Regions from separate parts of the Saccharothrix sp. CB00851 genome, predicted to be linked through region 1. Evidence: riboswitches for the same ligand, from Rfam matches in the RefSeq annotation. Region 1 holds a riboswitch; each other region holds the start of a gene.
What was found. A riboswitch is a leader RNA that binds a small molecule or an ion and turns the genes downstream of it on or off. The one in region 1 is predicted to bind S-adenosylmethionine.
Positions count from the first base shown of each region.

Region 1 (10,194 bases):
CCCAGGGTGGTGGAGGAGTTCCGCACGGCGGGTCTCGCGCACGTCCTCGCCGTCAGCGGGGCGAACCTGGCGATCCTCTGCGGCGCGGTCCTGTTGCTGCTGAGGCTGCTGAGGATCGGTCCGCGCGGGTGCGCGGCGGGGGCGATGGTGGCGCTGGTCGGGTTCGTGGTGCTGGCCGGGCCGGAGCCGAGCGTGTTGCGGGCCGCGGTGATGGGTGCGGTGGCGTTGCTCGCGTTGGTGCTGGGTCGGGAGCGGTCGGCGTTGCCGGCGCTCGCCGCGGCGGTGGTGGTCCTGGTGCTCTACGACCCGGAACTCGCCACCGATCCGGGGTTCGGGCTGTCGGTCGTGGCGACGGCGGCGCTGGTGCTGCTCGCGCCGAGGTGGGCCGCCGCCATGAAGGACCGGGGTGTCCCGGTGGGCTTCGCCGAGGCGCTGGCGGTGCCGGTGGCCGCGAACCTGGCGACCGCGCCGCTGGTCGCCGGGCTCTCCGGCCAGGTCAGCCTGGTCGCGGTGCTGGCGAACCTGCTGGTCGCCCCGGTCGTCGCCCCGGCGACGGTGCTCGGGGTGCTGGCCACCCTGCTGGCACCGGCGCACGAGCCGACGGCCCGGCTGGTCGTCGAGGTGGCCGGTCCGGCGGCGAGCTGGCTGATCACCGTCGGCAGGCACGCGGCGGCCGTGCCGGGAGCGGCGGTCGCGTGGCCCGGCGGCTGGGTCGGCGGGGTGTTGCTGGCCGGGGTGCTGGTGCTCGGCTACGCGATCACCAGGCTGCGCCGGGTGCGGACGCTGGCCGTGGCGGCTGTGGTCGGCGCGGTGGTGGTGATCGTGCCGCTGAACGTCGTCTCGCCGGGCTGGCCGGTGCCCGGCTGGTCGGTCGTGGCCTGTGACGTCGGGCAAGGCGACGCCGTCGTCCTGGCCACCGCCGAGCGCGACCGGGCGGTGCTGGTCGACACGGGGCCGGACCCGGTGCCGGTGCTGTCGTGCCTGCGCCGGCTGGGCGTGCGGCGGATCCCGCTGGTGGTGCTCAGCCACCTGCACGCCGACCACGTCGGCGGGTTGGCCGCGGTGATGGCCGAGCGGGGTGTCGGCGCGGTGGCGGTGGGGCCGTCGCGGCAGCCGGAGTGGGCGTGGGAGGAGGTGGTGGAACGAGCGCGGGAGGCCGGGGTCCGCGTGGTCGAGCTGGGCGCCGGGCAGCGGCTGAGCTGGCCGGGATTGGACCTCGACGTGCTGGGCCCGCGTGCGGACCCGGTGGGTGAGACGAACACGGCGGTCAACGACGCGTCGCTGGTGCTGCGGGCCACCACCGCGGCCGGGCGGGTGCTGTTGACCGGCGACATCGAGCTGGCCGGGCAGGCGGACCTGCTCGGCGGGCACGTGGACCTGCGGGCCGACGTGCTCAAGGTGCCGCACCACGGGTCGCGGTACTCGTCACCGGCGTTCCTCGCGGCCGTCCGGCCGCGGATCGCGCTGGTGAGCGTCGGCGCGGGCAACCGCTACGGCCACCCCAGCGGGGTGCTGGTCGACGCGTTGACGAGCCGAGGCGCGCTGGTGCTGCGCACGGACCGGGACGGCGACACCGCCGTCCTGGCAGGCCCGGACGGGCCGCGGGTCGCCCGCCGGGGCGGCAGCCATTCCCACAACGGACAAGGGGAGAACGATGAGGAACGACGTCTGGATCCGATTGCACTCCGGCTGGTCGCCGCGAGGCGGCAACCGGGCCGTGGCGTGGGCGCTGTGGCAGCCGGGCTACACCGCCGAACCGTGGCCGCGGGACGAACTGCGGCCCGCCTTCACCTATTACGTCTGCGAGGACCTGCCCGGCGGCGAACGCGGCATCGTCGCCAGGGCGACGGCCGTCGGCGTGATCCGACTGGCACAGGTGCCCTCGGCGGACACCGCCTACCGCCTGGTCGCCGACGCCCTGTTCGACGCCGACCTCATCATGCAGCCGGAGGAGTGGCACGCCGAGCGCTACAACCAGGAGAAGGCGACACGTCCCTGGCCTCAGATGCTCACCGCCTGGCGCGTGGTCACCGAACCGGTCGGGCCGCACGTCCTGCCGGAGCTGTCCGCGTTCCCCCGAACCGGCTGGCTGCGTTCGTCCCGGATCTCGCTATGAGAACCAGGAGGACGGAGACGGTCGTGGCAGTGCCCAGGCCGACCGCGGTACCGCGATCAAGCCGACCAGCGCCGGACAGATCGCCGAACCCGTCGACGGGCATCCCACCGCCGGGCTGACCCGGACCGTGACGTCCGGGCGGCCGGCATCGCGGTCGGCCGCCCGGACATCGCCGGGATCAGTCCTGGAGGGCCTTCAGGACGGCCTCGGCCGACGGCGGGACGTTGGCGCGGGGGCCGACGCGGTCGCCCAGGGCGTCGAGGGTCTTGAGGCCGTCACCGGTGATCAGGAGCACCGTCTCGCCGTCCGGGTCCAGCCGGCCGGTCTCGATGAGCTTCTTCGCGGTGGCGACGGTGACGCCGCCGGCCGTCTCGGCGAAGATGCCCTCGGTCCGGGCCAGCAGGCGGATGCCCTCGACGACCTCTTCGTCGGTGACGTCCTCGATCGCGCCGTTGGTGCGGCGGACGGCGTCCAGCACGTAGGGGCCGTCGGCGGGGGCGCCGATCGCCAGCGACCGGGCGATGGTGTCCGGGCGGACCGGGGTGACCACGTCGTGGCCGGCCTTGAAGGCGGCCGCGACGGGGGAGCAGCCGGTGGCCTGCGCGCCGAACACGCGGTAGGGGGTCTGCTCGACCAGGTCCAGTTCGCCCAGCTCGCGGAACGCCTTGTCGACCTTGGTCAACTGGGAGCCGGAGGCGATGGGCACCACGATCTGGTCGGGCAGCCGCCAGCCGAGCTGTTCGGCGACCTCGTACCCGAGCGTCTTGGAGCCCTCGGCGTAGTAGGGGCGGACGTTGACGTTGACGAACGCCCAGTCCTCGTGCTCGGCGGCCAGTTCCTGCGCCAGCCGGTTCACGTCGTCGTAGTTGCCGTCGACGGTGATCAGGTTGCCGCCGTAGACGGCGGTCATGAGGATCTTCGCCTGCTCCAGGGTGGACGGCACGAGCACCACCGACTGCCAGCCCGCACGGGCCGCGGCGGCGGCGACGGCGTTGGCCAGGTTGCCGGTGGAGGGGCAGGCCAGGACCTTGAAGCCCAGCTCGCGGGCGGCGGCGAGGGCGACGCCGACCACGCGGTCCTTGAACGAGTGGGTGGGGTTGCCGGTGTCGTCCTTCACCCACACCTTGCGCACGCCCAAGGCCTTGGCGAGGCGGTCGGCCTCGACCAGGCGGGTGCCGCCGGGGTTGGTGTTGGGGTGCGACTCGACGGTGGTCGGCACGGGGAGCAGGCCGCGGTAGCGCCAGATCGACCGGGGGCCCGCCTCGATGTCCTCGCGGCGGACCCGGCCGAAGTCGTAGGCCACTTCCAGCGGCCCGAAACACTCGAGACAGGCGTATTCGGCGGCGAGCGGCGTCTCGTGGCCGCACTCGCGACACGACAGTGCGCGGGCGGGACCGAGGTCGAAGGAGGTGGTGGCCGAGGGCACACTGACAGCAGTCATCGCGAGGTATCTCCTCATCTTTCCCGCGCGTCGCGGGTCGGAATTGGCACCGTGGTCGCCAGCGGACGCTGTGCGACGGGTTGCCGGGGCTTCTTCGGGCCGATCCCTCTGCCCCTCTGGATGAGCGGTATTCAGTTGTGGCCTCAACTTACGTCACCATCCCGACCTTCAGCCAGAGACGTCCACCATCCGGACGCCGGACGCGCGTGGGAGGATCGCGTCCGTGAGTGCGCCCGCTGACACGCCCGACGCCGTGCACCTGATCGTCGGCGAGGAGGAGTTGCTGGTCGAGCGCGCGGTGCGCGGTGCGTTGGCGGCGGCGCGGAAAGCCGATCCGCAGGCCGACCTGACCCGCGTGCGCGTGACCGATCTCACCCCGCCTGAGCTGGCTGAACTGGTGAGCCCGTCGCTGTTCGCCGAGGGCCGGGTGGTCGCGCTGGAGGCCGCGCAGGAGTGCGGCAAGGAGATCGCCGACGCGATCATCGGCTACGCCAAGGCCCCGGCGGACGGGGTGACGCTGGTGGTCGTCCACACCGGTGGCGGGCGCAGCAAGGTGGCCAAGGACCTGCCCGCGGCGCTGCGCAAGGCCGGTGCCCGGGTCACCGAGTGCCCCAAGATCACCAAGGCGGCGGACCGGGAAGCGTTCGTGCGCAACGAGATCCGGGCGGCGGGTGGTGGCAAGGCCGATCCGGAGGCCGTGGCCGCGCTGATCGAGGCGATCGGATCGGACCTGCGCGAGTTGGCGGCGGCGGCCTCGCAGCTCGTCGCGGACACGGGGGGCAAGGTCGACGCCGAGGCGGTCCGCCGCTACCACCGGGGCAGGGCCGAGGTGACCGGGTTCGCGGTGGCGGAGAAGGCCGTGATGGGCGACCGGGCCGGTGCGCTGGAGGCGTTGCGGTGGGCGATCCAGCTCGGCGTGCCGCACGTGCTGGTCGCCGACGCGCTGGCCGACGCGGTGCGCACGATCGCGCGGGTGTCGGCGGTGGGGCGGGGCGACCCGTTCAAGCTGGCGGGGGAGCTCGGCATGCCGCCGTGGAAGGTGAAGAAGGCCCAGGGGCAGTCGCGCGGCTGGGAGGACCGGGGGCTCGCGGCGGCGATGACGGTGGTCGCCGACCTGAACGCCGACGTCAAGGGCGTCGCCGCCGACTCGGGCTACGCCCTGGAACGCGCAGTGCTGAAGATCGTCGCGGCGCACGGCCGCCGCTGACCGGGACGCGGGTCGCGCTGGACGGGCCTGATGGGGCTCGGGGTGGGCGGGGCTCGGGCCGGGCTGGATGGGGTCTGGCGGGGGCTCGGGCCAGGCTGGGCGCTGGATGGCGCCTGGTGAGGGCGCGGGTCAGGCTGGGCGCTGGATGGCGCCTGGTGAGGGCGCGGGCTGGGCTGGGGCGCGGGCAGGGCTGGACGGGACCTGGCCGGGGCGCGGGCCGCGCGGATGGGGCCAAACCCGAACGCGGGCCGACAGAGATGCGGGTTGACCGGGGTGCGGGGCGGCCGGGGCGCGGGCTGATCGGGACGACAGAAAGGGCCGCCCACCCCGCGCGGGGTGGGCGGCCCTTTCGGCAAGAACCAGTGGCGTGAGGACCAGATCAGATCTGGTTGGCGCGCCGCGCCAGCGCCGACTTCTTGTTGGCGGCCTGGTTGGCGTGGATCACGCCCTTGGTGACGGCCTTGTCCAGCTTGCGGGAAGCCTCCCGCGCCAGGACGGTGGCCTTCTCCTTGTCACCGGCCTCGGCGGCCTCACGGAACTTGCGGATGGCGGTCTTGAGGGACGACTTGACGGCCTTGTTGCGCAGGCGCGCCTTCTCGTTCGTCTTGATCCGCTTCATCTGGGACTTGATGTTCGCCACGCGAAAGCCACCTTTTCCTCGGTCTGGAGAGTCGCACCGCGCTTGTCACCGGCTCCGCCCCACGAAGGGGCGGTTTTCCTCCACAGCGGAATGCCGCGCGGTACGGCAGAGAAGGATATCAGGGCAGCTCACCGCACCGTGAATCGAGTCCTCTCCTCGCCGACCACGACCTCGTAGTCGCCCTTGGCCACCTCCGGCTTGCCCGCGCCGTCCATGTCGCCGGACGTCACCGCCAGCCGCCGCACGTCGAACGTCACCTCGACCGCCCGCTCCTCGCCCGCCTTCAACGCCACGCGCGTGAAGCCGACCAGGCGCCGCTCCGGCGTGAGCACCTTGCTCACCGGCTGGTGCACGTACACCGGCACGATGAGGGTGCCGTCACGCGCCCCGGTGTTGGCCACGGTCACCGACACCTTCACCTGCTCGTCCCGCCGCACCTCCGCCGACTTCAGGGTCGGCGCGGACGTGGTGAAGGTCGTGTACGACAAGCCGTGCCCGAACGCGAACGCCGGGTCGTACCCCGAGCTGGCCACGGTGTTCGCGCCACGCGGCTGGTCGTAGGAGAACGGCTGGTCACCGACCGTCTTCGGCCACGACACCGGCAGCTTGCCGCTCGGGTTAACCGCGCCGAACAGCACGTCGGCGATCGCGCTGCCGCCCTCCGAGCCCGGCAGCCAGCCCGCGACCAGCGCCGGGGCGTCCGCCACCGTGCCGAGCACCTGCGGCCGACCGGTGAGCAGCACCACCACGACCGGCTTGCCCGTCGCACGCACCGCGTTCACCAGGCCCTGCTGCTCGGCGGTCAGCGCGGGCTCCTCGGTGTCCGACTCGCCCTCGGCGCCCGGGTCCTCACCGAGCACCACGACCACCGCGTCGGCGTCACCGGCCTGCGCCACCGCGTCGGCCTGCGCGGGCGCGCTGACCACGTTCGCCGACGGCGCGGCGGCCCGGATGCCCTCCAGCACCGTCACCGCGTCCGGCATCGGCGACCAGTTCGGCACGCCCTGCCAGCCGACCGACCAGCCACCGAGTTGGCGGGGCACGGAGTCGGCCGCGTCACCGGTCACCACGAGCTTGCCCGCGCCGGTCGACAGGGGCAGCACGCCGTCGTTGCGCAGCAGCACGGTGCTCTCCGCCGCCGCCTGGCGGGCCAGCGCCCGGTCCGCGCCGTTGACGATCGCGTCGGCCTTCTCCACGTCCACGAACGGCTTCTCGAACAGCCCCAGCTCGAACTTGAGCTTCAGGATCCGCCGCACGGCCTGGTCGATCCGCTTGCCGGGGATCGCGCCGCTGCGCACGCCCGCCAACAGGCCGGAGGTGAAGCCCGCCGCGTCCGACGGCTCCATCGCCATGTCCACGCCCGCGTTGACGGCCATCGCGATGGCCTCCTCGTAGTCCGCCGCCACGTGGTAGCGGTCCACCAGGAACCGGATGTCCTCCCAGTCGGTGATCGCCACGCCCCGGAAGCCCATCCGGTCGCGCAACTGCGTGGTCAGCAGGTACTTCGACGCGTGCGCGGGCACGCCGTTCACCGCACCGGAGTTGATCATCACGGTGCCGACGCCCGCGTCGAACTGCGGCTGGAACGCGGGCAGCACGGTGTCCTGCAGGTACCGGATCGGCAGCTGGGCGGGCGCCCGGTCGTGCCCGTTGAACGGTTCGGAGTAGCCCGCGAAGTGCTTGGCCGTCGCGGTGAGCTTCGCGGTGCCGTCGGTCGGCTCGGCCTGCTGCCCGCGCACGTTCGCCGCCGCCAGCGCGCCGGCCAGCACCGGGTCCTCGCTGTAGGTCTCGTAGTACCGGCCCCAGCGGGTGTCGCGGGCGATGTCGGACACGGGCGCGAAGTTCCAGAACACGCCGGTGGCGCGCATGGCCCGGCCGGTGGACACGCCCAGCTGCTCCTGCAGCTCCGGGTTCCACGTCGCGCCCAGGCCGATCTGGTGCGGGAACATGGTGGCGCTGAGCACGTTCGAGTGGCCGTGCACGCCGTCCGCGCCGTAGATCAGCGGGATCCGCAGCCTGCTGTGGTCCAGCGCGTACTTCTGGATCTCGTTGGTCATCTCCGCCCACGCGCGGGGCGTGTTCGGGTTCGGCGCGTCACCGCCGCCGGACAGGATGGAGCCGACCTTGGCGTCCTCCAAAACCGCCTTCATGCAGTCCTCGCGCAGCGGACCGGGGTTCCACTCGCAGTTGCCCCGCAGCTTGCCCAGCCGGATCTGGGTCATCTGGCCGACCTTCTCCTCCAGCGTCATGCGCTTGAGGAGGCTCTCGACGCGTCGGTCGACCGGGGCCCGCGCGTCCAGGTAGTCCTGTCCGGTCGGCTCCATCACGCCGCTGGCTTGCGCGCCGGTGACCAACAGGGCCAGCGAGACCAGCGCGGCGACCGCGGTCCGCTTGCGGGATCTCAACACCGAGGACCTCCAGGTGGATCGGAGAACACCGGATCACCCTCCCCGTGTGAATCGGCCCACAACAGGGCCGAACGGCGCATTCTGGGAGCGCTCCCACCGTGGTAAGGGGTGAAATGCAGTACGCCCGTCTTGTTTCATGTGCGGGTGACCACCGCACTCGACTGGCCCGGCTTCGGGCAGATCTCGCTCGCCGCCCTGCTGTTCCTCTGCCTGGCCGCCGTCCTCGCGGGCGCGGTCGACGCGGTGGTGGGCGGCGGTGGGCTGGTCCAACTGCCCGCGCTGCTGCTGATCGCACCCGGCGGCCAGCCGCTGTACGCGCTGGCCACGAACAAGGTCGCCTCCGTGGTCGGCACGGCGGCAGCGGTGCGCACCTACTCGCGGCAGGCGGCGATCGACTGGTCGTCGGCGCTGCCGATGGCGGCGGCCGCGTTCGCGGGCGCGGTGGGCGGTGCGGCGTTCGCGGGGGCGTTGGCGCCCGGTGTGCTCAACGGTGTGGTGCTCGTCGCGCTGGTCGGCGTCGGCCTCTACACGTGGCGCAAGCCGGAGCTGGGCGTGGCGGAGGCGCCGAGGTTCACGCGGTTCGCCCAGATCGCCGTGATGGCGCTGGGCGGCGCGGTGATCGGCTTCTACGACGGTCTGGCGGGGCCGGGCACGGGCGCGTTCCTGGTGTTCCTGCTCGTGGGCCTGGTGGGGTTCGCGTTCCTGCGCGCCTCGGCCACGGCAAAGGTTGTGAACGTCGCCACGAATCTGGGTGCGCTTCTGTACTTCATCCCGGCGGGGAAGGTGCTGTGGGGCTTGGGATTGGTGCTCGCGCTGTGCAACGTGACCGGCGCGGTGTTCGGTGCGCGGCTGGCGGTGCGGCGCGGATCGGCGTTCGTGCGCCGGGTGTTCCTGACCGTCGTGGTGGCGCTCGTGGTCAGTCTGGGGTGGAAGGCGGCGACTGGATGACCCGGAACGTCGCGCCCATCGGGTCGCCGACGGTGGTGAACCGGCCGAACCGCGACTCGACCACGTCGCCGACCGTGACGCCGCCCAGCTCGGCCACCCGCCTCGCCGCCGCGTCGGCGTCGGCGACTGCGAAGTAGGTCATCCAGTGCGGCGGGATCTCGGCGGGGATCTCGTTCGCCATCCCGAACACGCCCGCCACCGCACGGCCCTCGACCCGCAGCTGCGTGTACGGGAAGTCCGGCAGCGGGTCCAGCCCGACGCCGAACACCTGCTGGTAGAACTCCGCCGCGCCGAACGGGTCACGCGTGGCCAGCTCGTTCCACACCACCGAACCGGGCTCGTTGACCACGTACGCGCCGATGTGCGTGCCCGCCTCCCACAGCCCGAACGCCGCGCCGTACGGGTCCACCGCGATCGCGCCGCGGCCCGGACCGCCGGTGTCGAACTCCGGTACGAGCACCTTGCCGCCGTTGGCGTTGAGCTTGTCCACCGACTCGTCCAGGTCGTCGGTGGCCAGGTAGGTCGTCCACACCACGGGGAACATCACGTCCGACGGCATCTCGCCGAACCCCGCCACGGGCAGCCCGCGCACCAGCGCCATCGTGTAGTGCCCGGTCTCCGGGCCGCCGATCTCGAAGTCCCAGCCGAACAGGCCGCCGTAGAACTCCATGGTGGCCCGGCGGTCGGTGGTCATCATGTCCACCCACGCGGGCGTACCCGGCGGGTACGGGGAGTTCAGCTCGCTCACCTCGCCAACGGTCGCACCGGTCACGTCACTCCGCGAGTCGATCACCCGAACGTGTGCCTCAAGGCAGGTGGGCCCGACGGCCGATCTACCGAGGGTGAAGAATCTGTGGCTGGAGTTCAAGGGCTTCGCCTTGGGCGGCAACATGTTCGACCTGGCGCTGGGCTTCATCATCGGCACCGCGTTCGCCGCACTGGTCGAGAGCCTGGCGGGCAACGTGCTCATGCAGCTCGTCGCGGCGATCTTCGGCCAGCCCGACTTCGGCGGGTTCGTGTTCACGGTCAACAACGCCGAGATCCGCTACGGCGCGTTCCTCACCGAGCTGCTGACCTTCGTGCTGCTCGGCCTGGTGCTGTTCGGCCTGGTGAAGCTGATGAAGCTGGCCAAGCTCGGCAACTTCCGGGCGCAGGGCTCCCGCGAGTGCCCGCGGTGCAAGGAGTTCATCGCGGTGGACGCCGACAAGTGCAAGTGGTGCACCGCCGACGTCCACCCCGAAGTGCTGGACGAGGAAGGCGGCGCGTCGCCCGCCTAGTCCGGTCCCGGTTCCTTGTCCTGCTTGCGCGGTCGGCCGCGCCTGGGTTGGTCGGCGGCCCCGGTGGGCAGCCGACCGGCTTCGGCGAGCGCGCGGCGCAGCAGGAACTCGATCTGCGCGTTGGTGCTGCGCAGTTCGTCGTTCGCCCACCTCGTCA
Region 1 covers NZ_LWLC01000012.1:404,436-414,629, forward strand. Annotated here, with positions in the region: partial or broken gene A6A25_RS14555 (DNA internalization-related competence protein ComEC/Rec2) at 1-1,620, shown strand, start outside; gene thrC (threonine synthase) at 2,295-3,557, opposite strand; SAM riboswitch class I at 3,569-3,684, opposite strand; gene holA (DNA polymerase III subunit delta) at 3,781-4,764, shown strand; gene rpsT (30S ribosomal protein S20) at 5,144-5,404, opposite strand; gene A6A25_RS14580 (glycoside hydrolase family 3 N-terminal domain-containing protein) at 5,533-7,812, opposite strand; gene A6A25_RS14585 (TSUP family transporter) at 7,957-8,760, shown strand; gene A6A25_RS14590 (VOC family protein) at 8,729-9,508, opposite strand; gene A6A25_RS14595 (MscL family protein) at 9,603-10,037, shown strand; gene A6A25_RS14600 (hypothetical protein) at 10,034-10,194, opposite strand, start outside.

Region 2 (10,194 bases), on a different contig from region 1:
GCCGTGCGCAAGGCGCTGGCCAAGGCGTTCGGCGTGCGCAGGCAGGACGTCGAGGTGGTCGCGGGCGAGCGCGGCCGGGACAAGGTCGTGCGGGTCGACCCCGCCCCGGCCGACGCCGCCGAGGTGCTGGCGCGGCTGCTCGACAGCTGAGCGCGCACAAACGTCCGCTGTGGACGGTGCGGGGCCGGAGAACTTCCGGCTGGTGACGGTGCGTGGTGCCGCGTGGTGCCGTGTGGCGTGCCGGATTCGTCCATTTCGGTGTCACCAGGGAGAATGACCCCGTCGAGTGATGTCGCGGTGACGACGGCCTGGAGGTCGAGTGGGCGGTGTGACGGACTTCCTCGGCATCGCCGCCGCGGTTCTCCTGCTTTCGGTCATCGCGGTCAGGGTGTCGATCCGGCTCGGTCTGCCGTCCCTCCTGCTCTACCTCGGCATCGGGGTGCTGCTCGGCGAGGCCGTGGTGGGCATCCAGTTCGAGGACGCCGACCTGACCCGTTCGCTGGGCACGGTCGCGCTCGTGCTGATCCTCACCGAGGGCGGGCTGACCACGCGGTGGAGCGCGGTGAAACCGGCGCTGGGGCTGGGCATCACCCTGTCCACGGTGGCCGTCGGCGTGAGCATCGCGGTCACCGGGTTCGCGCTGCACTTCCTGCTGGACATGGACTGGCGCACGGCGCTGCTGTGGGGGGCGGTGCTGTCGTCCACCGACGCCGCGGCCGTGTTCAGCGTGCTGCGCGGGGTGGGCGTGGGCAAGCGGCTCATCGGCGCGTTGGAGCTGGAGTCCGGCATCAACGACGCGCCGGTCTACATCGCCGTCGTGCTGCTCGCGTCGCCCGATCCCATCACCTGGACGGCGCCGCTGCTCATGCTCTACGAGCTGATCGCGGGCGGTGTGATCGGGATCGTGCTCGGCTGGGTCGGCGGTGTCGCGCTGCGCCGGGCCGCCCTGCCCGCCACCGGCCTGTACCCGCTGGCCACGGTCGCCGTGTGCCTGCTCGCCTACACCGTCGGCGACCTCGCGCACGCGTCCGGCTTCCTGGCCGTCTACATCGCCGCCCTCGTGCTCGGCAACGCCCGCCTGCCGCACCGCGCGGACACCCTGTCGTTCGCCGAGGGTCTGGGCTGGATCGCGCAGATCGGGCTGTTCGTGCTGCTCGGCCTGTACGCCTCGCCCGACCGGCTGCTCGACGCGCTGGTACCGGCCCTGGTCGCGGGCGCGGTGCTGGTGCTGCTGGCCCGGCCGCTGTCGGTGCTGTGCGCCGCGCTGCCGTTCCGCGTGCCGTGGCGTGAACAGGTGTTCATCTCCTGGTCGGGGCTGCGCGGCGCGGTGCCGATCGTGTTCGCCCTGCTGCCGCTGATCCAGGGCGTGGCCGGCGCGCAACAGCTGGTGGACGCGGTGTTCGTGCTGGTGGTGGTGCTGACCGTGGTGCAGGGCACGACCCTGCCGTGGCTGGCCAAGTGGCTCCGGCTGGTCAAGTCCGGCGAGGCGCACGAGGTGCAGGTCGACTCGTCGGCGCTGGACCAGCTGGGCGCGGAGCTGCTCCAGGTCCGCATCCAGCCGGGCTCCAAGCTGCACGGCGTGTACCTGTCGGAGCTGCGGCTGCCGCCGGGCTCCTCGGTCAGCCTCGTCGTGCGCGACGACAACGGCTTCACCCCGCAGCCGACGACCCGGCTGCAGGAGCACGACCAGCTGCTCGTGGTGTGCACGGAGGCCATGCGCACGGCGACCGAGCAGCGCATCCGGGCCGTCGACCGGGCGGGCCGGTTCGCCCGCTGGAAGGGCGACGTCGGCCTGCCGTGACGGCTCCCAGGATGTGAACGCCCCTCGACGGCGCGCGGCGGCCTGGGTTAACTTCGGTGCCGAAGGTCATGAGTGCCAGCGCTAAGCCCAGGCTTGCTGGCCGGCAACCCTCCTACCGCGGTGGGGTGCCCCTGGTGAGGACCTGGCCGGCGCGCAGGGCGTCCGGCAAGCGCGGGCCTCCACGGGTGGGGTCCCGGACCCCCGGAGGGCGTCATGACCGTCGCAGTTCCCCGCACCGCAGTCGCCGCTTTGCCCCGCGTCGTCGTCTCGTCGCTGCGCGTGCCGCTGGTGACCGGCGAGCGCGTCGAGTACGCCAACCTCGACCACGCGGCCAGCGCGCCGTGCCTGGAGCAGGTGCGTGACGCGGTGGACGAGCTGCTGCCCTGGTACGCCAGCGTGCACCGGGGCGCGGGTTACGCCTCGCAGGTCAGCACCAAGGTCTACGAGCAGGCACGTGCGTCGGTGCGCCGGTTCCTCGGTGCCCGGGACAGCGACGCCGTCGTGTTCACCCGCAACACCACCGACGCGCTGAACCTGCTGGCCAGGAGCGTGCCCAGGCACACCGCCGTGATTCTCTTCGACACCGAGCACCACGCCGCGCTGCTGCCTTGGCGCGGCCCGAACGTGCGTCACCTGCGCACCCCCGACTCACCCGCCCAGGCGGTGCTGGAGCTGGACCGGGCGCTGCGCGCGGCACCGGTCGGCCCGCGGCTGGTCGTGGTGACCGGCGCGTCCAACGTGACCGGTGAGGTCTGGCCGGTGGCCGAGCTGTCGCGGGTGGCCCGCCGGCACGGCGCCCGGATCGCCCTGGACGCCGCCCAGCTCGCGCCGCACCGGCCGGTGGACGTGCGCGCGCTGGACGTCGACTACACCGTGCTGTCGGGGCACAAGGTCTACGCGCCGTTCGGCGCCGGGGTGCTGGTCGGCCGGTCCGACTGGCTGCAGGCCGCCGAGCCGTACCTGGTGGGCGGCGGCGCGACGGCCCGCGTCACCGACCACGGCGACCGGCTGGGCGTGGCCTGGTCGGCGGTGCCCGAGCGGCACGAGGCGGGTACGCCGAACGTGGTGGGCGTGCACGCCCTGGCCGTGGCGTGCGACGTGCTGAGCAGGCACTGGGAGCAGACCACCGAGCACGAGCGCGTCCTGCTGGAGCGGCTGCGCGCGGGCCTGAAGATCGTGCCGGGTGTGCACGAACTGGCGCTGTTCGGGTCGGACCACGACCGGGTGGGTGTGGTGAGCTTCACCGTCGGTGGTCAGGACGCCGGCTACCTGGCCGCCGCGCTGTCCGCCGAGCACGGCATCGGCGTGCGTGATGGGGCGTTCTGCGCCCACGTCGCCGTGCACCGCCTCACGCACGGTGACCGGGCGCTGCGGGCGTCCCTCGGGCTGGGTACCACCGAGGAGCACGTGGACCGGTTCGTGGCCGCGTTGCGCACGCTCGTGGTGGAGGGTTCGCGGTGGGAGTACGAGCTCCGCGACGGCCGTTGGGCCCCTCTGGACGACCGGCGCGCGCTCCCGCCGTTCCTGCGCTGACTCCGATACTGGACAATGGCCCGGTGAGCACCGATCCCAACACCGAGCCGGACACGCCGGACCAGCCGGACGCACCGCTGCCCAAGCGACGGGTCCTCTTGCTGGCCGTGATCGCCCCGGTGGTGCTGGCGCTCGACCTGATCACCAAGATCATCGCGGTCGAGGAGCTGGAGGGGCGCGAGCCGGTCGAGCTGTTCGGCGGCCTGCTCTACCTGCCGCTGATCCGCAACACCGGCGCCGCGTTCGGCCTGGCCGAGGGCTGGACGGTGATCCTCGCCCTGATCGCGTCCGGCGTGGTCGTGTTCATCCTGTGGATCGCGCGCCGGCTGCGGTCGGTCGGCTGGGCCATCGGCCTCGGCCTGGTGCTGGGCGGCGCGACGGGCAACCTGGTCGACCGGATCTTCCGCGGTCCCGGCCCGCTGCGCGGCGGCGTGGTCGACTTCATCTCCGTCCTCGACCCGTGGGGCAACTTCTTCCCCGTGTTCAACCTGGCCGACTCCGCCATCTGCGTGGGTGGCGGCGTGATCGTGCTGATGGCTCTGCTCCAACGCGACTACGACGGCACGCGCGTCGAGAAGAAGCCCAGCTCGAAGTCGGAGAAGAACGCATGAGTGGCGACTACCGGACCCTTCCCGTGCCCGATGGCCTGGACGGGATGAGGGTCGACGCCGGGCTGGCCAAGCTCCTCGGCCTGTCCCGCACGGTGGTCGCGGCGTTGACCGAGTCGGGTGACGTCGTGCTCGACGGGCAGCCCGCCGGCAAGTCGGACCGCCTGGTCGCCGGCTCCGTGCTGGAGGTCACCCTGCCCGAGCCGGAACGCCCGGTGCAGGTGCAGGCCGTGCCCGTGGAGGGCTTGGACATCCTGCACGAGGACGACGACGTGATCGTGGTCGACAAGCCCGTCGGCGTGGCCGTGCACCCCAGCCCCGGCTGGACCGGTCCGACCGTGGTGGGCGGCCTGGCCGCGGCCGGCATCCGGATCGCCACCTCGGGTGCCGCCGAGCGGCAGGGCGTCGTGCACCGGCTGGACGTCGGCACGACCGGCGTCATGGTGGTGGCCAAGAGCGAGAGCGCCTACTCGGCGTTGAAGCACGCGTTCAAGGAGCGCACGGTCGACAAGCTCTACCACGCGCTCGTGCAGGGCCACCCGGACCCGATCAAGGGCACCATCGACGCGCCGATCGACCGGCACCCCAAGCACGACTACAAGTTCGCCGTGATGGCCAACGGCAAGCCGAGCATCACGCACTACGAGGTGGTGGAGGCGTTCCGCGCCGCGTCGCTGCTCGACGTGCACCTGGAAACCGGCCGCACGCACCAGATCCGGGTGCACTTCTCCGCGCTGCGGCACCCGTGCGTCGGCGACCTGACCTACGGCGCCGACCCGGTGCTGGCCAAGCGACTCGGCGTGACGCGGCAGTGGCTGCACGCGCGCACGCTCGGCTTCCACCACCCGGCCGACGGCCAGTGGGTGTCGTTCACCAGCGAGTACCCCGACGACCTCGCCGACGCGCTGGAACTGTTGCGCGCAGAGGGTTATTGAGCTTTCCGCCCGAAAGTCTTGCGCCGAGCGCGTGACTTCGGCCATATCGCTTTCCCGCATTCGTTTGGCTTGCGAAGCTTTTGCCAGACGACGCGGGGGAGTGCGGCATGGACAACAGGGCCAGACTCGTGGCGCTGCTGGGCACCCTGTGCCTGCTCGGACCGCTCTCGATCGACACCTACCTGCCCGCGTTCCCGTCGATCGCCGGTGAGTTCGGCTCGACGGAGTCGCAGATCCAGCTGTCGCTGACGACGTTCATCCTCGGCCTGTCGGTGGGGCAGTTGCTGGTGGGGCCGTTGTCCGACTCGTGGGGCAGGCGGCGTCCGCTGCTGTTCGGCATCGGCAGCTACGTCGTGGTCTCGCTGTTCTGCGCCGTCGCGCCCAGCGCGCTCGCCCTCTCCGGCCTGCGCCTGCTCCAGGGGCTCGGCGTGGCGGCCGGGTTCGTGGTGGCGATGGCGGTGGCCCGTGACCGGTTCGAGGGCCTGGCGATGGCCCGGTTCATGTCGTTGATCATGCTGGTCAACAGCCTGGGACCGGTGATCGCCCCGGTGCTGGGCGGCCAGTTGCTGCGGTTCACCAGCTGGCGGGGCACGTTCGTCGCGCTCGCCCTGATCGGGTTTGCGTTGCTGATCGCTCTGGCCGTCGGGCTGCCGGAGACGTTGCCCAAGGCCAAGCGGCGTCCGGCGAACCTGCTGCTCACGATCAAGGTGTTCGGCGGGCTGCTGGCCGACCGCAAGTTCGTCGGCTACGCGCTGGCGTCCGCGCTGGCCCTCGGCTCGCTGTTCGGTTACGTCGCCGGGGCGTCGTTCGTGCTGCAGGGCGTGTACGGGCTGACGCCGCAGCAGTTCAGCCTGGTGTTCGGGGCGAACTCGGTGGCGATCGTGCTGGCCGGCCTGCTCAACACCAGGCTGACCGGCCGGATCATGCCCCGACCGCTGCTCAAGATCGGGCTGGCTGGTGCGGCGACCGGTGGGGTCGGGCTGTTGGTCGGCGGGCTGGTGGGCGGTGGGCTGGCGACGTTCCTGCCGCCGCTGTTCGTGCTGACGATGAGCGTCGGCCTGCTCATGCCGAACGCCGGTTCGCTGGCGATGTCGCGGCACCCGGAGGCGGCGGGCAGCGCGTCGGCCGTGCTGGGTGTGACGACGTTTTTGGTGGGTGGCCTGATGGCGCCGCTGGTCGGCGCGGGCGGTTCGGCGAGCGTGCTGCCGATGGTGACCGTGATGGCCGCCGCCACCCTCCTGGCCCTGTTCGCCTTCGCCACCCTGACCAGGGGCGACATCGGCATCACCCGCGACCCCGAACCAACCCCGACCCCCGCCTGACCACGCGTGTCCTACGTTCGCGTCACGCGTGTCCTACGTTCGGAACACCCATGTTGAACGCTCAGAACACGGCCGACCGTCCTGAGTGTTCAACTCGGGGTACGCGAACGTAGGACACGCGCGTTCTGAACGTAGGACACGCGGGTTAGTCGTCGATGGTCCAGACGAGGGTGTTCAGGTCGGTCTCGGGGCGGGAGCTCCAGCGGACCGAGAAGATCACGGTGTCCTCGGGCAGCACGTAGACCGTGTGGCCGCCCGCCGTCTCGCCCGGCTGCACGCCGATCTTGTGCGGCGGCCGGGACGACAGTGACACCGGCGCCTTGCTGACCGTCTCACCCTTGTTGGTCATCAGCACCAGGTACATGTCGGGCAGGGCGTTGAACGGCACCTGGCCGATGTTCGACAGCTCGGTGTGCACGACCACGGCGCGCTCGCCGTCGGCCAGCTTGTACCCGGCCGCGGTGAACAGGAAGTCCGCCGGGTCGACCACCTCGACCAGCTGGATGGTGAACCGGGCGCCCTCCAGGCCCTCGGTCTCCAGCGTGCTGCCGATCTTGCCGGTGCGCGAGCGCGGCGCGGGTGCCTGGTCGCCGCGCGCCCAGCCGGACGTACCGGGCACGCCCCACGTGCTGACCGGCTCGGGCACGCGCACCGGGCCGGACGCCACCGGCTGCGGGCCGGTGCCGGGCTGCGCCGGGAACGGCGTGCTGGGCGGCCCCTGCGGGCCGGGGTAGCCGGGGTAGGAGCCGGACGGCGTGCCGTGCACCGTGCCGGACGCGGGCGGGTACGGGCCGCTCGGCGTGCCGCGGACGGCCTGGCCGCCCGGTCCCGAGTAGTTGCCCCACGCCACGCTGTTGGCCAGCGCCTTGCGGATGCCGTTCGGGTCGCACTCCACGCCGACGAGCAGCGGCAACCCGCTGCCGGACAACGTGATCAGCCGGGTCGCGGCCTCGCGCGGGTCCATGCCGAGCCGTGCGGCCACCTCGTGCACGGCGGCACGGCCCATCTCGGCGATCATGGCCAGGAGACGGGCGTCGACGGGGTCCGGCGCTACCACACGTTGAACGCTACCCGCCTGAGAAGATCCTCGCGCCATCGCCCCGCCGGACACCGCGACACGATCAAGCCCCGGTCGTGGTCGGTGATCTTCGCGCGTTATAGGGTCGGGCGAGTCTCTGCCCGAGCGCTGTCCCGGGCCCGCTGCGATCTTCAGGGGGGTTTGGGTGTCCGACTCGTTTGTGCACCTCCACGTGCACACCGAGTACTCGATGCTCGATGGCGCGGCGAAGCTGAAGGACATGTTCGCCGAGTGCGAGCGGATGGGCATGCCCGCCGCCGCGATCACCGACCACGGCAACATGTACGGCGCCTACGACTTCTACAAGCAGGCGACCGCCGCGGGCATCAAGCCGGTGATCGGCATCGAGGCGTACATGGCCCCCGAGTCGCGCTTCAACAAGAAGCGCGTGCTGTGGGGCGACCCGGGGCAGAAGGCCGACGACGTCTCCGCCAGCGGCGCGTACACCCACCAGACGATCTGGGCCCGGACGAACGAGGGCCTGCACAACCTGATGAAGCTCTCCAGCCGGGCCTCCACCGAGGGCCAGCTGGGCAAGTGGCCGCGGATGGACGCCGAGCTGATCGCCGAGCACTCGGCGGGCCTGATGGCCACGACCGGCTGCCCCTCCGGCGAGGTGCAGACCAGGCTGCGCCTCGGCCACGAGAAGGAAGCCCTGGAAGCGGCCGCCAAGTGGCGTGACATCTACGGCGCGGACAACTTCTTCGTCGAGCTGATGGACCACGGCATCGAGATCGAGAGCCGGGTCCGGGGCGGCCTGCTGGACATCGCCAAGAAGCTCAGCATCCCGTTCGTGGTGACCAACGACTCGCACTACACCTACGCCGAGGACCGCGAGGCGCACGAGGCGCTGCTGTGCGTGCAGACCGGCAAGACGCTGCAGGACCCGAGCCGGTTCAAGTTCGACGGCACGGGCTACTACCTGAAGTCGCCCGAGGAGATGCGCGCGATCGACTCCTCCGACGCCTGGCAGGAGGGCTGCCGCAACACCCTGCTGGTGGCCGAGAAGGTCGACACCACCGGCATGTTCGCCTTCCAGAACCTGATGCCGCGCTACCCCGTGCCGGACGGCATGACGGAGGCCGACTACTTCCGCGAGCAGGTCTGGGAGGGCATGCGCCGCCGCTTCCCGGGCGGCGTGGACGAGATCCACGAGAAGCAGGTCGAGTTCGAGATCGGCGTCATCCTCCAGATGGGCTTCCCGTCCTACTTCCTGGTGGTCGCCGACTTCATCAACTGGGCCAAGGCCAACGGCATCCGGGTCGGTCCGGGCCGCGGTTCCGCCGCGGGCGCGCTGATCGCGTACGCGATGGGCATCACCGACCTCGACCCGCTGGCGCACGGCCTGATCTTCGAGCGGTTCCTCAACCCCGACCGCGTCAGCCCGCCCGACATCGACATCGACTTCGACGAGCGCAGGCGCGGTGACGTGATCCGGTACGTCACCGAGAAGTGGGGCGTCGACAAGGTCGCCCAGGTGATCACGTTCGGCACGATCAAGGCGAAGGCGGCGATCAAGGACTCCGCCCGCGTGCTGTACGGGCAGCCGGGCTACGCGGTGGCCGACCGCATCTCCAAGGCCATGCCGCCCGCCGTGATGGGCAAGGACATCCCGCTGTCCGGCGTGTTCGACCCGTCGCACAAGCGGTACTCCGAGGCCGCCGAGGTCCGCGCGCTCTACGAGACGGACCCGCAGGTCAAGGAGATCATCGACACCGGTCGAGGGCTGGAGGGCCTGATCCGCAACGCGGGCGTGCACGCCTGCGCGGTGATCATGTCCGCGGAGCCGCTGACGGACCACATCCCGGTCTGGATGCGCCCGCAGGACGGGTCGATCATCACCCAGTTCGACTACCCGACGTGCGAGACGCTCGGCCTGCTGAAGATGGACTTCCTCGGCCTGAGCAACCTCACCACGATCGACGACGCGCTGAAGAACATCGAGCTCAACGGCAAGGGCGAGATCGACATCTCGACCGTGCCGCTGGACGACCGCAAGACCTACGAGCTGCTGGGCCGCGGCGACACGCTGGGCGTGTTCCAGCTCGACGGTGGCGCCCTGCGCGACCTGCTGCGGCTGATGCGCCCGGACAACTTCGAGGACGTCTCGGCCGTCATCGCGCTCTACCGGCCGGGTCCGATGGGCGCGAACTCGCACACGAACTACGCGCTGCGCAAGAACAAGCAGCAGGAGATCGTGCCGATCCACGAGGAGCTGCGCGAGCCGCTGGCCGAGATCCTGGACACGACGTACGGCCTGATCGTGTACCAGGAGCAGGTCATGGCGATCGCGCGGAAGGTGGCGGGCTACTCGCTGGCCCAAGCGGACCTGCTCCGCCGCGCGATGGGCAAGAAGAAGAAGGAGATCCTCGACAAGGAGTACGAGGGCTTCGAAGCGGGCATGATCGCCAACGGCTACTCGCCCGAGGCGATCAAGACGCTGTGGGACATCCTGGTCCCGTTCGCGGACTACGCGTTCAACAAGGCGCACTCCGCCGCGTACGGCCTGATCGCGTACTGGACGGCGTACCTCAAGGCCAACTACCCCGGCGAGTACATGGCCGCCCTGCTGACCACGAACTCGGACAACAAGGACAAGTCGGCCGTCTACCTGGCCGAGTGCCGCCGGATGGGCATCACGGTGCTCCCGCCGGACGTCAACGAGTCCGAGCGCGAGTTCGTCGCGGTCGGCGACGACATCCGGTTCGGCCTCGGCGCGATCCGCAACGTCGGCGCGAACGTGGTCGACGCGATCATCAAGACCCGCAAGGAGAAGGGGAAGTTCGCCGACTTCTCCGACTTCCTGCGCAAGGTCGACGTGCAGGCGTGCAACAAGAAGGTCGTCGAATCGCTGATCAAGGCGGGTGCGTTCGACTCGCTCGGCCACCCGCGCAAGGGCCTGCACATGATCCACGTC
Region 2 covers NZ_LWLC01000065.1:156,644-166,837, forward strand. Annotated here, with positions in the region: gene A6A25_RS40465 (DUF167 domain-containing protein) at 1-150, shown strand, start outside; gene A6A25_RS40470 (potassium/proton antiporter) at 329-1,801, shown strand; SAM riboswitch class IV at 1,866-1,979, shown strand; gene A6A25_RS40475 (aminotransferase class V-fold PLP-dependent enzyme) at 2,015-3,334, shown strand; gene lspA (signal peptidase II) at 3,358-3,945, shown strand; gene A6A25_RS40485 (RluA family pseudouridine synthase) at 3,942-4,877, shown strand; gene A6A25_RS40490 (multidrug effflux MFS transporter) at 4,985-6,199, shown strand; gene A6A25_RS40495 (AsnC family protein) at 6,345-7,256, opposite strand; gene dnaE (DNA polymerase III subunit alpha) at 7,423-10,194, shown strand, end outside.
Region 2: it holds a riboswitch for S-adenosylmethionine, as region 1 does, so the genes downstream of both, A6A25_RS40475 (aminotransferase class V-fold PLP-dependent enzyme) here and thrC (threonine synthase) in region 1, are expected to answer to the same signal.

Region 3 (10,194 bases), on a different contig from region 1:
TGCCCGACCGCTACATCGAGGGCACCTGCCCGATCTGCGGCTACGACGGCGCCCGCGGCGACCAGTGCGACAACTGCGGCAACCAGCTCGACCCCGTCGACCTGAAGAACCCGCGCTCCCGCATCAACGGCGAGGTGCCGAAGTTCGTCGAGACCGAGCACCTGTTCCTGGACCTGCCGCAGTTCATCGACGCGCTCGGCGGCTGGCTGCAGACGCGCACCGAGTGGCGCCCGAACGTGCTCAAGTTCAGCCAGAACCTCATCGACGACCTGCGCCCGCGCGCCATCACCCGCGACCTGGACTGGGGCATCCCGATCCCGCTCGACGGCTGGCGCGAGCAGCCGATGAAGCGCTTCTACGTGTGGTTCGACGCGGTGATCGGCTACCTCAGCGCGTCCGTCGAGTGGGCCCGCCGCAGCGGGGACGACGACGCCTGGAAGGAGTTCTGGACCGGTGACGCCCAGGGCTACTACTTCATGGGCAAGGACAACATCGTCTTCCACTCGCTGATCTGGCCGTCCCTCCTGCTCGGTCAGAACGGCCAGGGCGCGAAGGGCGGCGAGCCGGGCGCGTTCGGCACGCTGAACCTGCCCACCGAGGTGGTCAGCTCCGAGTTCCTGACCATGAGCGGCTCGAAGTTCTCCACCTCGCGCGGTACCGTGATCTACGTCACGGACTTCCTGGAGCAGTTCGGGCCCGACGCCCTGCGCTACTTCATCTCGGTGGCCGGTCCGGAGAACCAGGACACCGACTTCACCTGGGAGGAGTTCGTCCGCCGGACGAACTTCGAGCTGGCCAACGAGTGGGGCAACCTGGTCAACCGGTCGATCTCGATGGCGCACAAGAACGTGGGCGCCGTGCCGAAGCCGACCAGCCCCACCCAGGCCGACCACGAGCTGCTGGAGCTGTCCCGCAAGGCGTTCGACGTGGTGGGCGCGAACCTGCGCCGCTCCCGGTTCAAGCAGGCCTCCAGCGAGGCGATGAAGGTGGTCGGCGCGGCCAACCGCTACCTGTCCGACCAGGAGCCGTGGAAGCTCAAGGACGACCCCGAGCGCCGCGACACCGTGCTGCACACCGCGTTGCAGGTCGTGCAGGACGCCAACGCCCTGCTGACGCCGTTCCTGCCGCACTCGGCGCAGAAGGTGCACGAGGCGCTGGGCGGCACGGGCGTGTGGGCCGCGCAGCCGCAGCTGACCGACGTGGCCGACCTCGACGTGCCCGACCGCGAGTACCCGGTGCTGACCGGCGACTACGCGGCCGAGCAGGCGACCTGGGCGTCCACGCCGATCGAGGTGGGCAGGCCGCTGGCCAAGCCGGCGCCGCTGTTCGCGAAGCTGGACCCCGAACTGGGTGAGACCGGCCCCGAGTGGGCCCCGATCGTCAAGTGACGAAGTGACGAAACGCCGCGGCGAACGGCCACCGGTCCCGGAACCCCTTCCGGCGCCGGTGGTCGACGCCCACACCCACCTGGACGCGTGCGGCGCGACGACACCCGACCAGGTCCGCGAGGTGGTCGACCGGGCCGTCGGGGCGGGCGTGGACCGCGTGATCACCGTGGCCGACGACCTCGACGCCGCCCGCTGGGCCGCCGAAGCCGCGACGTGGGACGAGCGGGTGTTCGCCGCCGTCGCCCTGCACCCGACCCGCACGTCGACGTTCGGCGAGGTCGAGCAGGCGGAGTTGAGCAGGCTCGCCGAGCAGCCCCGGGTCGTCGCGATCGGCGAGACGGGCCTGGACTACTACTGGGACTACGCGCCGAAAAGCGCCCAGCACGAGGCGTTCCGCTGGCACATCGACCTGGCCAAGAAGGTCGACAAGCCGCTGATGATCCACGACCGGGACGCGCACGACGACATCCTGAAGGTGCTCGACGCCGAGGGTGCGCCGTCCACAGTGGTCTTCCACTGCTTCTCCGGTGACCTCTCCTTCGCGCGCGCGTGCGTGGAACGCGGGTTCGTGCTGTCCTTCGCGGGCACCACGACGTTCCGCAACGCCCACGCCCTGCGGGAAGCCGCACTGTGGGTGCCGGAGGACCACCTGCTCGTCGAGACCGACGCGCCGTTCCTCACGCCCCACCCGTACCGAGGTCGCCCGAACGAGCCTTATTGCGTCAACTACACGGTCCGTGACCTAGCGACTCTGCGTGAGACCGATCTGGCCGAGCTGGCCACGAAGATCACCCGAAACGCCGAACGGGTCTTCGGTCTTCGTGACGCGGCGGAGTCGTAATCCTCCTTACAACGAATGGCGGACAGACTTGCTCCCCTAACGGAGTGACTGAACTCACAAGGATTGCGGGGGTGTTGGCACAACCGCCCGGGACCCGTTACGGTCCCGTGACCGTGCCCCGAGTAGCAGTTCGGGGCGCACCCGCAGTCGGGGCGGGTCACGTTGACACCAGAAGCGACGAAGCCGAACACGCACAGGAGTTGCCGGAGATCACCAGCTGACCACCGACATCGAACGTGCGCGTCGCCGGACTTCGCGCCTTCAGGAGGTATGGCACCCCGTGAACTCGTTCAACGAGGACACCGACTGGTTTACGCCCGTGCAGGCACCGATCACCGGTGTCGACGTCCTGGACAGACCCGGGCCGCCGTCCGAATGGGACACCGCGGTGTTCACCATCACCCCGGACGACGTCCTGGAAGTACTGGGACCTGACGCCGACGCGCTGCTGGAGAGCGCGAACGTCGACGTCGACGAGCTGATCCGGCTGATCAACGCCGAGACCACGCTCCTACCCCCGATCATCATCCCCGACGAGGTCTCCCAGGACCGGGTCGCGGGCGCACTGGCCGCCGAGCGGCCCGACGCCCCGCCGGCCGCCCTGGTCGAAGCCGCGGGGAAGTGGAAGCGGCGTTTCCTCAAGGCCGCGGTCGCCACCGTGCTGGTGACCATCTCCGGTGGCGGTGCCACCGCGATCGCGATGGACAAGTCCGTCACGGTCGACGTCGACGGTGAAGCCAAGACCGTCCGCACCTACGAGTCCACGGTCGGCGAGATCCTCGCCGACGAGGGCATCACGATCGGCGAGCACGACGCGCTCAGCCCGTCACCCCAGGCGAAGGTCGGCGACGGCGGGAAGATCTCGCTGGACCGCGGCCGGCTGGTGAAGATGACGGTCGACGGCGAGCAGCGCGAGGGCTGGGTCCGCTCGGTCACCGTGGACGAGGCGCTGGACCAGATGCAGGTCAACGACGAGGGCGCGTGGCTCTCGCACGACCGCGGCATGGACGTGCCCCTCAGCGGCCTCTCGCTCGAGGTCAAGAGCCTCAAGACCATCACGCTCTACGACGGCGGCAACGCGCCCCGGCAGCTGCAGACCACGGCCGTGACCGTCGAGGAGCTGCTGAAGAACGAGAACCTCACGCTCGGCCCGGACGACAAGCTCGAAACGGCGATGGACCTGCGCGTCACCAACGGCGCCGAGGTCCACATCACGCGCACCGGCGTGTCGGTGATCAACGCGACGGAGGCCATCCAGCCGCCCGTCGAGGAGGTCAAGGACGACACGATGATGAAGGGCCAGAAAGAGGTCCTGGACCCGGGCGAGGCCGGCGAGCAGATCGTCACCTACCGCGTCACCGTGAAGAACGGCGCCGAGGTCGGCCGCGAGAAGCTGGGCGCGAAGGTCACCAAGGAGCCGAAGCCCAAGAAGGTCAAGGTCGGCACCAAGCTCCCGCCGGACGGCGAGATCTGGGACCGGCTGGCCTACTGCGAGGCGACCGGCAACTGGGCCATCAACACCGGCAACGGCTACTACGGCGGCCTGCAGTTCAACAAGGGCACGTGGGACGCCTACGGCGGTGGCCAGTACGCCGCGTACCCGCACCAGGCGACCCGCGAGCAGCAGATCGCGGTGGCGACGAAGCTGCGCGACGCGCGCGGCGGCTACTCGGCCTGGCCCCACTGCCAGCAGAAGCTGGGCCTCCCCTAGATTGCCGCTGCTCCGCAGACGGCGGGCTCGGTCGCCTGGAAGTCGATCGTTCGCGCCTGATTTTCCGACGATCGAAAAGCGTGATCGCCGGAAAATGAGTCGCGAACGATCGACGCGACCTCGCGTGGTGGTCCAGGGGCGTGCGTGACGTGGTGGAGAATGCACGGGTGACTGAGGATTCGACGTCGGCCGGTTCGGGGAGCCACCTCCTCGGGCCGGCCGACGTGCGTCGGCTGGCCGCCGAGCTGGACATCCGCCCCACCAAGAAGCTGGGGCAGAACTTCGTGCACGACCCCAACACGGTGCGGCGCATCGTGTCGGCCGCCGACCTGCGCCCGGACGACGTGGTCCTCGAAGTGGGCCCCGGCCTGGGTTCGCTGACGTTGGCGTTGCTGCCTTCCTGCCGCGCGCTGGTGGCCGTGGAGATCGACGGGGTGCTCGCCGACCGCCTCCCCGTCACGGTGGCCGAGCGCGCGCCCGACCTCGCCGACCGGCTGACCGTCGTGCACGAGGACGCGATGCGCGTCACACCCGACCAGCTCCCGACCGCCCCGACCGCCCTGGTCGCGAACCTGCCTTACAACGTGGCCGTGCCCGTCGTGCTGCACCTGCTGGCCGTGCTGCCGTCGTTGCGCACCGGCCTGGTGATGGTGCAGTCCGAAGTCGCCGACCGGATGGCCGCCGGTCCCGGCAGCAAGGTCTACGGCGTGCCCAGCGTGAAGCTCGCCTGGTACGCCGACGCCCGCCGGGCCGGCCCGGTGCCGCGCTCGGTGTTCTGGCCCGTGCCGAACGTGGACTCCGCGCTGGTCGCGTTCGAGCGCCACCCACCGCTGTCCACTGTGGACCCGAAACGGCTGTTCTCGTTGGTGGACGCCGCTTTCGCGCAGCGGCGCAAGATGCTGCGCGGCGCGCTGTCCGGCTGGGCGGGTTCGGCCGCCGAGGCCCAGCGGCTGCTCGTCGCCGCGGGCGTGGACCCGGCGGTGCGCGGCGAACAACTGGCCGTCAGTGACTTCATCCGGATAGCCGAGGCCGCGTCCCCTCGGTAGTCGATGATCTTTCGGCCGAAAGTGTGATTTGCCGGACGATCCGGTTTCAGGCTTGCGTCAGCGAGGCTCGGTCAGGTCTACTCGTGGTGCCATCCCGAGCGGCCGAGAGACCTGGCTCTACGACGCCGCAGCAACCACCCCTCCATGGGGGCAGGTGCTTCAGCCAGGATCGATGGAGGATCACGTGCCCAGGATGCGAATGCTCACCCGCCGGCGGGTCGTCGACCACGGCCGCCGCACGTCGTCAGCCTGTCGCAGCTGCCGCTAGCAGCCCTGGGCGCCTTCGAATCCTCGCGTCCTTCATTCAGGACACCTTTCTGAGCTGAGCCGTCGGTCACGCACGCCACCAGCGTGCGCGCCGCATGCTGTCGTGGAGCGAAACGTGATCACTGTCGAGAACCTCACCAAGACCTTCCCCGGGAGTACCGGGCAGGTTCGCGCGCTGGACGGCGTGAACCTGGACGTCGCCGCGGGCACCGTGCTCGGCGTCGTCGGCCCCAGCGGGGCGGGCAAGTCCACCCTGGCCCGGTGCGTCGCGCTCCTGGAGCGCCCCGACAGCGGTGCGATCCGCGTCGACGGCACCGACCTCGTCTCCCTCGACGGCACCGCCCTGCGTGCCGCCCGCCGGCAGATCGGCGTCGTGCCGCAGGGCGACTCACTGCTGCGCCAGCGCACCGCCGCGGGCAACGTCGCGCTGCCGCTGGAGGCCGCGGGCGTGGCCGGGCCGCAGCGCCGCACCCGCGTCGCCGAACTCCTCGACCTGGTCGGCCTGACCGACAAGGCCGGCTCCTACCCCGACCAGCTCTCCGGCGGCCAGCGCCAGCGGATCGCGGTCGCCCGCGCCCTGGCCGCGTCGCCGTCCGTGCTGCTGGCCGACGAGCCGACGTCCGCGCTCGACCCCGACACCACCGGCTCGGTGCTCACCGTGCTGGACCGGGCCCGCGCCGAACTGGGCGTCACCGTCCTCGTCGTCACGCACGACATGGGCGTGGTCCGCAGGATCTGCGACGACGTCGCGGTGCTGGAGGACGGCCGCGTGGTCGAGCACGGCAAGGTGCTGGACCTGGTGTCCGACGCCACCAGCCGCACGGCCTCGTCCCTGCTGCCCGCCGTGGACCAGAACCCGGCGCTGGAAGGCTCGTTCGACCGGGTCGCGGACGTCGTGCTGATCGGCTTCGCCGCCGTCGGCGCGCTGCTGCCCGAGGCGACCAGCCGGTTCGGTGTCGAGCTGAACCTGCTCGGCGGCGGCCTGACCCGGCTCGGCGAGACCCCGGTGGCGCGGTTCCGCGTCGGCCTCAAGGGTGAGCGCGCGGACTCGGCGCTGGAGTGGATCTCGGAAGCGGGCGGCTCGGTGCGACGGACCCTGTCGGGTCCGCAGGGAGTAGCTGCGTGAGGTCTGCAACACCCTGGTCCATCGTGTTCGACGACGTGCTGGTAGCCACCGGCGAGACGTTGTACATGGTGGTCGTCTCCACCCTGATCGCTGTTCTGCTCGGCGCACCCGTCGGCATCTGGCTCCAGCTCACCGCGCCCGGTGGGCTGAAGCCCCGGCCGGTGCTGCACAAGGTCCTCGGGTTCGTCGTGGACCTGGGCCGCTCCATGCCGTTCCTGGTCCTGCTGGTGGTGCTCACCTCGCTGACCAGGTTGCTGCTCGGCAGCACCATCGGACCCACGGCGGCCATCGTGCCGCTGGCCGTCGGCGCGATCCCGTTCGTCGGCAGGCTGGTCCAGAACGTGCTGGCCGAGGTGCACGTGTCGGTGGTCGAGGCCGCCGTCACCACCGGGTCGTCCACGCTGCGGATCGTGCGCAGCGTGCTGCTCCGCGAGTCGTTGCCCGCGCTGGTCAACGCCGTCGGCGTCACCGCGATCGCCCTGCTGGGCTACTCGGCGATGGCCGGCGTGGTCGGCGGCGGCGGCCTCGGCGACCTCGCCGTGCGCATGGGCTACCAGCGCTTCAACGACCGCTACCTGTGGAGCACGGTCGTCGTGCTGGCCGTCATCGCCACCCTGATCCAGTTCACCACCAACCGCGTGGCCCGCGGCGTCGACCGCCGCCGCACCGCGTCCGTCTGATCGTCTTTCTCCTCACCTAAGGAACGAAATGCGTATTCGTGCTGCCCTGCTCGCCGTGCTGCTGACCGCAGTGGGCTGCGGTAGTGGCGACACCGGGGCCGCGTCCGACCCGAACGCACCCCTTAAGGTCGGCGTGAGCCCCGTCCCGCACGCCCAGGTGCTGCGCTACGTCGCGGACAACCTGGCCGCGTCGAAGGGCCTGAAGATCGAGGTCGTGGAGTTCACCGACTACGTGCAGCCGAACGTCGCGCTGGTCGACGGGTCGCTGGACGCGAACTACTTCCAGACCGTGCCCTACCTGGACACGTTCAAGGCGGAGAGCGGCGCGCCGCTGGAGTGGATCGGCCCGGTCCACCTCGAACCGCTCGGCGTGTACTCGAAGAAGCACAAGTCGCTGGCCGACCTGCCGTCCGGCGGCCGGGTGGCCGTGGCCAACGACGCCACGAACGAAGCCCGGGGCCTGCAGCTGCTCCAGGCCAACGGGCTGATCAAGGTGATCCCGGGCAAGGAGAAGACGGCGACCATCCGTGACATCGCGGAGAACCCCCGCAACCTGGAGTTCGTCGAGCTGGAGGCCGCCCAGCTGCCGCGCTCGCTGGACGACACCGACGCGTCCGTCGTGAACGGCAACTACGCCATCGACGCGGGCCTGAAGCCGTCGACTGACGCACTGGTCCTGGAGAAGACCGAGGGCAACCCCAACGCGAACGGCCTGGTCACCAGGGTCGAGCTGAAGGACGACCAGCGCGTCAAGGACCTGCTCGCCCTCCTGCAGTCCCAGCAGGTCAAGGACTACATCAAGGAAACCTTCGCCGGCTCCGTCCTCTCCGTCTGACCCCTGTCCACCGACCCGTGACTCGCGGTAGCCGGTCCCGGGACGCGAACGGAGGCACCTGACGTGCGTTTCACCGCAGGTCAGCGGTCAGTGGCAGCGAGCTACCCGGAAACGCCCGTACGCTTCATGGCGTGCTCGCTGTCGTCCCACCCCCGGTCACCGTCCGCGTCCCGGCCAAGGTCAACCTGCACCTGGCCGTAGGCGACCTCCGCGCGGACGGGTACCACGACCTGGTGACGATCTTCCAGGCCTTGTCCCTGACCGACGAGGTGACCGTCGCCATCGCCGAGGACCCCGGTGTCGAGGTGCACGGTGAGGGCGCCGACTCGGTGCCCACCGGCGCGTCCAACCTGGCCTGGCGGGCGGTGCGGGCGTTGGCCCAGCACGTCGGCCGCGACCCGGACGACCCGAAGGTCCGCGTCGTCATCCGCAAGTCCATCCCGGTCGCCGGTGGCATGGCGGGTGGCAGCGCGGACGCGGCGGCGACGCTGGTCGGCCTGGCCTCGCTGTGGCGGCTGGAGATCAGCCGGGACGAGCTGGCCGGCATCGCGGGCAAGATCGGCGCGGACGTGCCGTTCGCCATCTACGGCGGCACGGCGCTCGGCACCGACCGGGGTGACCGGATCGTGCCCGTGCTGTCCCGCCACACGTTCCACTGGGTGCTCGCGTTCGACCGGCGCGGTCTGTCCACGCCCGAGGTGTTCGACGAGCTCGACCGGCTGCGCGCGGACGGCGACCCGCCCCGTGTCGGTGAGGCCGAAGCCGTGCTCGAAGGCCTGGCCTCGGGCGACCCGCGCCAGCTCGCGCTGCTCCTCGGCAACGACCTGCAGGCCGCCGCCGTCTCGCTGCGCCCCAACCTGCGCCGCACGCTGCGCGCGGGCGTGAACGCGGGCGCGTTGGCCGGCATGGTGTCCGGCTCGGGTCCGACCTGCGCGTTCCTCTGCACGGACGGCGACTCGGCGGTGCGCGTCGCCGCCGAACTGGCGGGCGCGGGCGTCTGCCGGACGGTGCGCGTGGCGCAAGGCCCGGTGCACGGGGCGCGCGTCATCGGCACCGAGGAAGCACCCCGCCCGATCCCGCCCGAGGTGCACGCCTGACCTGCTCGCCGCTCTGCCGTGCGGGCCGGGTGTCGTCGCCGGCGCGATGGCTAGGCTGGCGTACCGCGTGGTCACCCGTTCTCGATGAAGGTGCTGGTAAATGGCCAACTTGGTCAACTTGGAGAACGTCTCCAAGTCGTTCGGCGTGCGTCCGCTGCTCGACGGCGTGTCCCTCGGAGTCGGCGAAGGCGACCGCATCGGCGTCGTCGGCCTCAACGGCGGCGGCAAGACGACGCTGCTGGAAGTGCTGGCCGGGCTCGCCGAACCGGACGAGGGACGGGTCAGCCAGAACCGCGGCCTGCGCATGGCGGTGGTCACGCAGCGCACCGAGCTGCCCGAGGGTTCCACGGTCCGCAACGCCGTGATCGACCCGCTCGGGTTCACCTCCGAGCACGAGTGGGCCTCCGACGCGCGGGTGCGGTCGATCCTGGACGGCCTCGGCATCACCGGGTTCGGCATGGACGCCCCGGTGGGCACGATGTCCGGTGGCGAGCGGCGGCGGGTGGCGCTGGCGGCGGCGCTCGTGCGGGACCTGGACCTGGTCGTGCTGGACGAACCGACCAACCACCTCGACGTCGAGGGCGTGCGGTGGCTCGCCGAGCACCTGCTGGCCCGTCGCACGGCACTCGTCGTGGTGACACACGACCGGTGGTTCCTGGACACGGTGTGCAGCCGCACGTGGGAGGTCGTCAACGGCAAGGTCGAGCAGTACGAGGGCGGCTACGCGGACTGGATCTTCGCCCGCGCCGAACGCGCCCGGCTGGCCGACGCGATCGAGGAGAAGCGCCGCAACCTGGCCCGCAAGGAGCTGGCGTGGCTGCGCCGCGGCGCGCCCGCCCGCACGTCCAAGCCCCGCTACCGCATCGACGCCGCCGAGGCGTTGATCTCCGACGTGCCGCCGCCGCGCGACTCGGTCGAGCTGCTGGCGTTCGCCAAGCGCCGGCTCGGGCGCACCGTGCTGGAGCTGGAGGACGCGACGCTGACCGTGCCCGACCGGGTGCTCGTGCGCGACCTGACGTGGCGGATCGGGCCGGGTGACCGGATCGGCATCGTCGGCGTGAACGGGTCGGGCAAGACGACGCTGCTCAGGGCGTTGGCCGGTGAGCGCGAGCTGGAGAGCGGCAAGCGCGTCCAGGGGCAGACGGTGAAGCTCGCGCACCTCAGCCAGGAGCTGCACGACCTGGACGGGTCGATGCGGGTGCT
Region 3 covers NZ_LWLC01000034.1:110,350-120,543, forward strand. Annotated here, with positions in the region: gene metG (methionine--tRNA ligase) at 1-1,388, shown strand, start outside; gene A6A25_RS29295 (TatD family hydrolase) at 1,393-2,229, shown strand; gene A6A25_RS29300 (resuscitation-promoting factor) at 2,510-3,940, shown strand; gene rsmA (16S rRNA (adenine(1518)-N(6)/adenine(1519)-N(6))-dimethyltransferase RsmA) at 4,108-4,986, shown strand; SAM riboswitch class I at 5,073-5,165, shown strand; gene A6A25_RS29310 (methionine ABC transporter ATP-binding protein) at 5,369-6,379, shown strand; gene A6A25_RS29315 (methionine ABC transporter permease) at 6,376-7,059, shown strand; gene A6A25_RS29320 (MetQ/NlpA family ABC transporter substrate-binding protein) at 7,088-7,894, shown strand; gene A6A25_RS29325 (4-(cytidine 5'-diphospho)-2-C-methyl-D-erythritol kinase) at 8,026-8,991, shown strand; gene A6A25_RS29330 (ABC-F family ATP-binding cassette domain-containing protein) at 9,092-10,194, shown strand, end outside.
Region 3: it holds a riboswitch for S-adenosylmethionine, as region 1 does, so the genes downstream of both, A6A25_RS29310 (methionine ABC transporter ATP-binding protein) here and thrC (threonine synthase) in region 1, are expected to answer to the same signal.